2 regions of the Brenneria sp. L4-2C genome follow, and region 2 is predicted to be linked to the other one. Evidence: predicted binding sites of a transcription regulator. Region 2 holds the regulator's gene; the other holds the start of a gene.

Region 1 (3,718 bases), on a different contig from region 2:
TGGGACGCGCCGGCGGCCTGTTGCCTGAACGACTAAGGAGAATACCGACATGACACCACTGATGCAGGTCGATGCCGTCAGCAAGGCTTTCGGCGGCAATCGGGTACTGGAAGGCGTTACCTTTACTCTGCGTCAGGGGGAGATCCTCGGATTACTGGGCCCTAACGGTTCAGGTAAAAGTACGCTGCTTAACGCGATCTCCGGTTTCGCCCCCATCGACGACGGGATCATTCTGGTGGACGGGCAGCGCATCGACCGGCTTCCGCCCCACCAAATCATCAAAGCCGGCGTGGCGCGTACCTTTCAGTTGCCGGCCATGCCTGAAAAAATGAGCGTGATGGAAGTGGTGATGGCGGCCGGCACCCGGCATCACGGTTTCTGGAGCAGTTTGCTGTCTCTGCCCGCCGCCCGACAGGCGGAACGGGAGGATAAACAGAAGGCCCAGGCGCTGCTTGACGAACTGTTGCTGACCCAGGTGCGCGACCTGCCGGCCGCCGCGCTGTCCGGCGGGCAGAAGAAACTGCTGGGCATTGCCTGCGCGTTGATGGGCGAGCCGCGGCTCCTGATGCTGGACGAACCGATGGCGGGCGTGCATCCCAATCTGCGGCGCGACATTGTCGACACGCTGCTGCGTCTGCAACGCAACGGGCTGTCGCTGATGATTATCGAACACGATATGCACTTTATCCGCGAACTCTGCCAGCGCTGCATCGTATTGGACAGGGGCAAAATCGTCGCCAACTGTCACCCCAATGAACTGGCCAATAACCAACAGGTGCTGGATGCCTATCTCGGCCGCAGCACGCCGCTTGCACTACAGGAGGCCGAATGATCGCGCTGCATGATGTGGTCGCCGGCTACACGCCCGGCATCGATATTCTGCAAGGCATTTCCCTACAGGTTGATAATGCGGAAATCGTCACGCTGCTTGGCCCGAACGGCTGCGGCAAATCCACCTTGCTGAAATGTATCGCGGGTTACCTGCGCCCGCGCAGCGGGCAAATCATGCTGGATGGGCGGGACGTCGGTCAGATCCCGATTCACCGCAAAGTTCGCGAGTGCTCGCTGGGATTTGTGCCGCAAACGGATAACGTCTTTAACAATTTGACCATCAGGGAAAACTTACAGACCGGCGGACAATTTCTGCCCGACGGCCAGCGGCGTCAACGGATGGAAGAGCTGTGCGAACGCTACCCGCTATTGCGCAAAAAATGGCGCGCCATGGCGTCGGCGCTGTCCGGCGGAGAACGGCAGATACTGGCGCTGACCCGCGCCCTGATGCCGAAACCGTCGACGCTGCTGCTGGACGAACCCTCCGCCGGGCTGTCGCCGAAAATGCTGGCCGACGTGTTCGCGGCGATCCAGGCTATCCGCCGGCAGGAAAACGTGACGATCCTGATGGTGGAGCAGAACGCGATGGAAGCGCTGCACATTTCAGACCGTGCTTACGTGCTGGCGCTGGGCAAGGTCGCCCTGACCGGTAAGGCCGACGAATTGCTGGACGATCCGCGCATGCGCGAGCTGTATCTGGGCGGCCGGGCGGTTTAATCACCGTCGACGCGCTGCTTTTACCCCACCCCAACCCTCCCCTTCGCAGGGGAGGGTGCCAACTCCTCCCCCTAACAAGCGCTCCTTGTCGGGCGCGTGCTACGACGTGGCATAAAAATACCTTTCTTTTCGCGCACGAAATAAGCCTACATATACCGTTATCGGTAAATATGCGACTAAGAGACAGGGCAAGGGGGAGGCCGGGTGGGGGTTGTTAATGGTAACGTCGCATAGATCAAAAAGGCCGCATACGCGGCCTTTGAGCAGAAACGGTGTTTAACGAAAATTAATGGATGGCGCCCGGCGGCACATCTTTATAAGCATTGATGTAGACATTCAATAATTTTTTCAATAATTTGCGCATTGTGCTCACCTTGATGAATGACGTTGTCGAATTGTTATCCTGATGTGATTAATTGTACGATTCGCCATCATCCCATGCAAGTTTTTTGTGATGTGCATCACAAAAATAGTTCTCGCATGTCGTCGTAACCACCACTGCGGCGCTGGCTTGCCGCATACTTTTGTTGCGAATAGTTACCGGGCTATTGAACAACAAAATCGCACTCTATGTTATGCTCGTCGCGAGAGATGAAATACCAGTAACCGTACGTTATTTGTTGATCCCCCTACCTGCAAATTACGTTCTGACGCTTAATTTCACCATTGGCAACCGGCTTACAAAGGCGCGTCCCGCACACCATGGAAACCTGGAAACTCAATTTATTCGCTGCATGGCTGGGCTGTTTTTTTACCGGCATGGCCATGAGCCAGATATTGCCCTTTCTACCGCTGTACATAGAACAACTTGGCGTACATTCGCACGAATCATTAAGCCTCTGGTCCGGCGTCATTTTCAGTTCTTCCTTTCTGGTTTCAGCGATTGTCGCGCCGTTATGGGGGAGTCTGGCCGACCGCAAAGGGCGTAAGCTGATGCTGCTGCGCGCGGCGCTGGGCATGTCCATCATCATGGCGCTGCAAGGCCTGGCCGCCAACGTATGGCAACTGTTTATTTTGCGCTCCCTGATGGGGCTGACGTCGGGCTTTATCCCCAATGCGATGGCGTTGATCGCCTCGCAGGTGCCGCGGGAAAAGAGCGGCTGGGCGCTGGGAACCTTATCCACCGGTCAAATTTCCGGGGTGATCCTCGGCCCGCTGTTCGGCGGATTTATGGCCGACTACCTTGGCCTGCGGATCGTCTTTTTCATTACCGCCGGCATGCTGTTCACCAGCTTTCTGATTACGCTGTTCGCGATTAAAGAAAACGTCATCAAAGTCAGCAAGGCCAATCGATTGAGCGGTAAAGCGGTGTTTACTTCCCTGCCCTACCCGACGCTGATCGTCAGCCTGTTCATCACCACCATGATGATCCAACTGTCAAACGCGTCCATCAACCCCATTCTGACGCTCTTCATCCGCGACCTTGCGCCCGATAGCAATAATATCGCGTTTATCAGCGGGGTCATTGCCGCCATCCCCGGCGTATCGGCGCTGATGGCCGCGCCACGGCTCGGCCGTCTGGGCGATCGCATCGGCGCGCACCGTATCCTGATTGCCGCGCTGGCGTTCAGCGTACTGCTATTCTGCGCGATGTCGGTCATACAAACGCCAACCCAGCTTGGCATACTGCGGTTTATGCTGGGCTTTGCCGACGGCGCGCTGATGCCCACGGTCCAGGCGCTGCTGGTAAAATACAGCAGCCAGCAGGTCACCGGCCGCATCTTTGGCTATAATCAGTCGTTTATGTATCTGGGTAATGTGGCCGGCCCGCTGATTGGCTCCGGCGTTTCAGCCATCGCGGGTTTCCGCTGGGTCTTTCTGACGACCGCGTTTCTGGTGCTGTGCAACTGCATACAGATCGCGTCGCAATTTCGTCGGCTACCTAAAAAAACCTGAACACGTCCCGAACGGCGGATTTCATCGATACCCATCCCGATTGCGTGCCGGCGTAAAACCGTCACGCGAATGACATATCCGTTATTTAAGCTCCTGTGATTTGCATAATCAAATCAGCCCATACCGCCCGATGACGGACACCCACAAGAGTGAATACGATGAAACAGAATGTGTTGCCGCTGTTGCTAGCCGGACTTATTCCTTTAAATGCCCTGGCCGATGGTGAAAAAGTCACCCGCTACGTCGTCACCTTTCCGCAAGGAGACCGTGTCGG
Region 2 (3,718 bases):
ACGATATCGGCCTGTTGCAGTTTCTGTAAGCCTTTCAGCGTTAACAGACCGGCATCGCCAGGACCGGCGCCCACCAGCGTCACTTCGCCTCTGTCATCGAGCGGTTCGGAGAACAACTGCTCGGTGAGCTGCTGGACGCTGGCGGTATCGTTATTGGCCAGCGATTGCATCAGCCGATCGTGGATAAACAGTTTTTCCCAGAAACGCCGGCGGGTATCCGATTTTCTGAAGCGGTTTTGCACGCGTTGACGCAGTTTCCCGGCAAAGGCGGCCAACTGACCCAGATGCAGCGGCAGGAGGCTTTCCAGTTTTTCACGCAATATCCGCGCCAGTACCGGCGCGCTTCCTCCGGACGATACGGCGACCATCAGGGGAGAACGGTCAATAATGGAAGGCATAATGAAGCTGGCGCTCTGAACGTCATCCACGCTGTTGCAGAAAATCTGTTGCTGACTGGCGTAGTCGTAAACTTGTTGATTGGTTTCACGATCGTCAGTGGCGGCAATCACCAGCCATGTGCCGGTTAACAGTTTGGGATCAAAGGAACCCTGCGCCAGCGTCACCCGCTTTTGGTCCTGCCAGCGGATAAATTTCTCGTTGAAACTGATGGCGTTCACCGTAAGAATGGCGCCGGCATCCAATAATAACCTGGCTTTACGTTCGGCCACTTCTCCACCGCCCACCAATAAACAAGGCTTATCGCGTAACTGACAGAATATTGGCAGGAAATCCATGTGGTGCCTCTTGGTAAATTTAGGTTGATAAAACCGCCTGCCGTCGGGACGGAATACGGAGGAGCGATGTCGATGGTGATAGTTTATCCGCCGTCAGCGATGGATAAGGTTTCAGTGACACACTGCCGTTGTTAACCTGGATGTCCTCATCTGCGGCGGGTGGGGACTCATTTTGCAGGCCGCGACCATCATATAGGCGAAATTGCTGTTTTTTCAATGGGCTGGTGACCAATAATTCACTGGACGTTGGTATCGGTATCCCAGCATGGCCGCGGATTGAACCGAAAGGCGTTCTATTATTCGAAATACCTGTTCAGGCGACATCACCGGCAGACATGCCGCTTCTTTCTCATGCGATAAGGTCGGCATAACGCCGCACGGTATTTAACAATGGGTTACGGTATGCCGGCCATACGTAAAAAAAAGTAAATGGGTGGCGCTAAGGAGTGCGGATACATACAATCACTACGCTTTCTGTAGTCGATTTCTTCAAAAAGGAATTCTCATGCTCAAACGTACTCTGGTTGCGGCGGCAGCCTTTATATCACTCACTGCTTTTTCTCCAGCGTTTGCTGCTTCCGGCACCACGCATGTTTTACTGACCACATCGGCAGGAAATATTGAACTGGCGTTGGATAATCAAAAAGCACCGGTTTCGGTGAAGAATTTTGTCGAGTACGTTAATAGCGGTTTTTATAACGGGACGACGTTTCATCGGGTTATCCCCGGCTTCATGATTCAAGGGGGCGGTTTCACCAGCGATATGAAGCAGAAAGCGACCAACGCTGCGATCGTTAACGAAGCGGATAATGGGTTACGCAATCTGCGCGGCACTATTTCGATGGCGCGTACGGCGGAAAAAGACAGCGCCACCAGTCAATTCTTTATCAACGTGGCAGACAATGCGTTTCTCGATCACGGTCAGCGCGATTTCGGCTATGCGGTGTTCGGCAAGGTAGTCAAAGGCATGGAGGTGGCGGATAAAATTGCCCAGGTGCAGACTGAAAACGTCGGCCCGTATCAAAATGTGCCCGCCAAACCGATTGTAATCCAGTCAGCGAAAGTCCTGCCCTGATTGGATTCCCGAACCAGCCTCCCTTCTCATATTGAGCGGATTTGATAAATTCGCTCAATTGAATTGGGATTGTTTATTTTTGAATAATAATATTATCGTTGATAAATATATCGGATAAAAAAAAGCGTGAGATTTTCTCACGCTTTTTTGTCGTCGGGTAATTATTGTGGTTTAGCGAGTGCCGTAAACCACAATGGTTTTACCATGTGCGGAGATCAAATTTTGGTCTTCTAACATTTTAAGTATCCGCCCTACGGTCTCGCGTGAACAGCCGACAATCTGGCCGATTTCCTGACGCGTGATTTTTATTTGCATGCCGTCCGGGTGGGTCATGGCATCCGGTTGTTTCGCCAGGTTCAACAAGGTCTGAGCAATACGCCCCGTTACGTCGAGGAAAGCCAAATTGCCGACTTTTTCTGAAGTCACTTGCAGTCTGCTGGCCATCTGAGCCGACAGGCGCATCAGGATATCGGGGTTAACCTGGATCAGTTGTCGGAATTTTTTATAAGAAATTTCAGCAACTTCACACGCTGTTTTCGCCCGCACCCAGGCGCTGCGCTCCTGACCTTCCTCAAACAGGCCGAGTTCGCCGATAAAATCGCCCTGATTCAGATAAGAAAGAATCATTTCCTTGCCTTCTTCATCTTTGATCAGCACGGCGACGGAGCCTTTCACGATGTAGTAAAGCGTCTCTGCTTTTTCACCTTGGTGAATAAGCGTACTCTTCGATGGGTACTTGTGGATATGGCAATGAGAAAGGAACCATTCAAGAGTCGGGTCTGTTTGCGGTTTGCCGAGAACCATTCGATATCATCCTCTGTTGTCAGTCACTGCGCAATTCACAGGGCTCAGAGTTCCCTGTACGGCGTATTTACTGTTAAAAGTTCAAATTCAGTGTAGGCAGAACGACGTCAGGGAATATACTGGAGCCTTTATTTGGCGACGTCATCATCTCCCCGGCATCTGAGTTTGTCCAGAATAAGGCAGATACTGTTCTTGTTTTTAACACAGCTTGAAGGACGTGTCTTGTGTTGTCTCACTTCAGCATGATAAAGCTCTGGTTATCAGATGATTTTGTACAGTAACGATATAAATTTTCAAAAATTTTTTAGCGGAGGGTACCATGCAGGCTCGAGTGAAGTGGGTTGAAGGCTTAACATTCCTTGGCGAATCATCTTCCGGACATCAGATTTTAATGGATGGAAATTCGGGGGATAAAGCGCCAAGTCCAATGGAAATGGTATTGATGTCGGTGGGCGGATGCAGCGCGATTGATGTGGTGTCCATATTGCAAAAAGGGCGCAACGATGTTGCCGACTGCGAGGTTAAACTCACGTCGCAGCGGAAAGCGGAGGCGCCGCGTCTGTTTACCCATATCAACCTGCATTTTATCGTCTCCGGCAAAGGGTTGACCGAGAAAGCCGTAGAACGCGCGGTCGCGCTGTCTGCGGAGCGCTATTGCTCCGTGGCGCTGATGCTGGCTAAAGCGGTAGAGGTGACCCACAGCCATGAGGTCCGGGAATTGGCATAACCGCGTTGAACCGGAGCAGGCACGGTAGCGACCTGGTTTCTGCCGCCGTGCTTTTTTTCGAGCGACTATTCGATTTTCTTCCCTTCCAGCAAACGCTGAACCAATGGCGCCATAATTAATTCCATCGCCAGACCCATCTTCCCGCCCGGCACGACCAGCGTGTTGATATGGGAAATAAACGATCCCTGCAACATCGCCAGCAGATAGGGATAATCAATATTGTCCAGCCCCTGAAAATGGATCACCACAAAGCTCTCGTCCAGCGAAGGGATGGATTTGGCCGCGAAGGGGTTGGAGGTGTCCACGGTGGGAACCCGCTGGAAGTTGATATGGGTTCGTGAAAACTGCGGCGTAATGTAAGAGATGTAATCATCCATC

Evidence for each region. Region 2 encodes CRP, which controls carbon source genes, mostly activating them, when cyclic AMP is high. Its sites were predicted from a motif close to ATGTGANNNNNNTCACAT; they were not measured.
Region 1: azuC (stress response protein AzuC) is a predicted target of CRP. The motif match lies at 1,998-2,015, and genes of this name have one in related genera.

The regions. Positions count from the first base shown of each region.
Region 1 is NZ_JBEIAC010000016.1:89,272-92,989, reverse strand. Features, by position in the region: gene ABRZ26_RS19240 (branched-chain amino acid ABC transporter permease) at 1-53, shown strand, start outside; gene ABRZ26_RS19235 (ABC transporter ATP-binding protein) at 50-832, shown strand; gene ABRZ26_RS19230 (ABC transporter ATP-binding protein) at 829-1,548, shown strand; gene azuC (stress response protein AzuC) at 1,835-1,912, opposite strand; gene ABRZ26_RS19220 (multidrug efflux MFS transporter) at 2,251-3,444, shown strand; gene ABRZ26_RS19215 (esterase-like activity of phytase family protein) at 3,603-3,718, shown strand, end outside.
Region 2 is NZ_JBEIAC010000026.1:21,659-25,376, forward strand. Features, by position in the region: gene cysG (siroheme synthase CysG) at 1-734, opposite strand, end outside; gene ppiA (peptidylprolyl isomerase A) at 1,240-1,809, shown strand; gene crp (cAMP-activated global transcriptional regulator CRP) at 1,981-2,613, opposite strand; gene ABRZ26_RS22730 (OsmC family protein) at 2,933-3,340, shown strand; gene ABRZ26_RS22735 (phosphoribulokinase) at 3,406-3,718, opposite strand, start outside.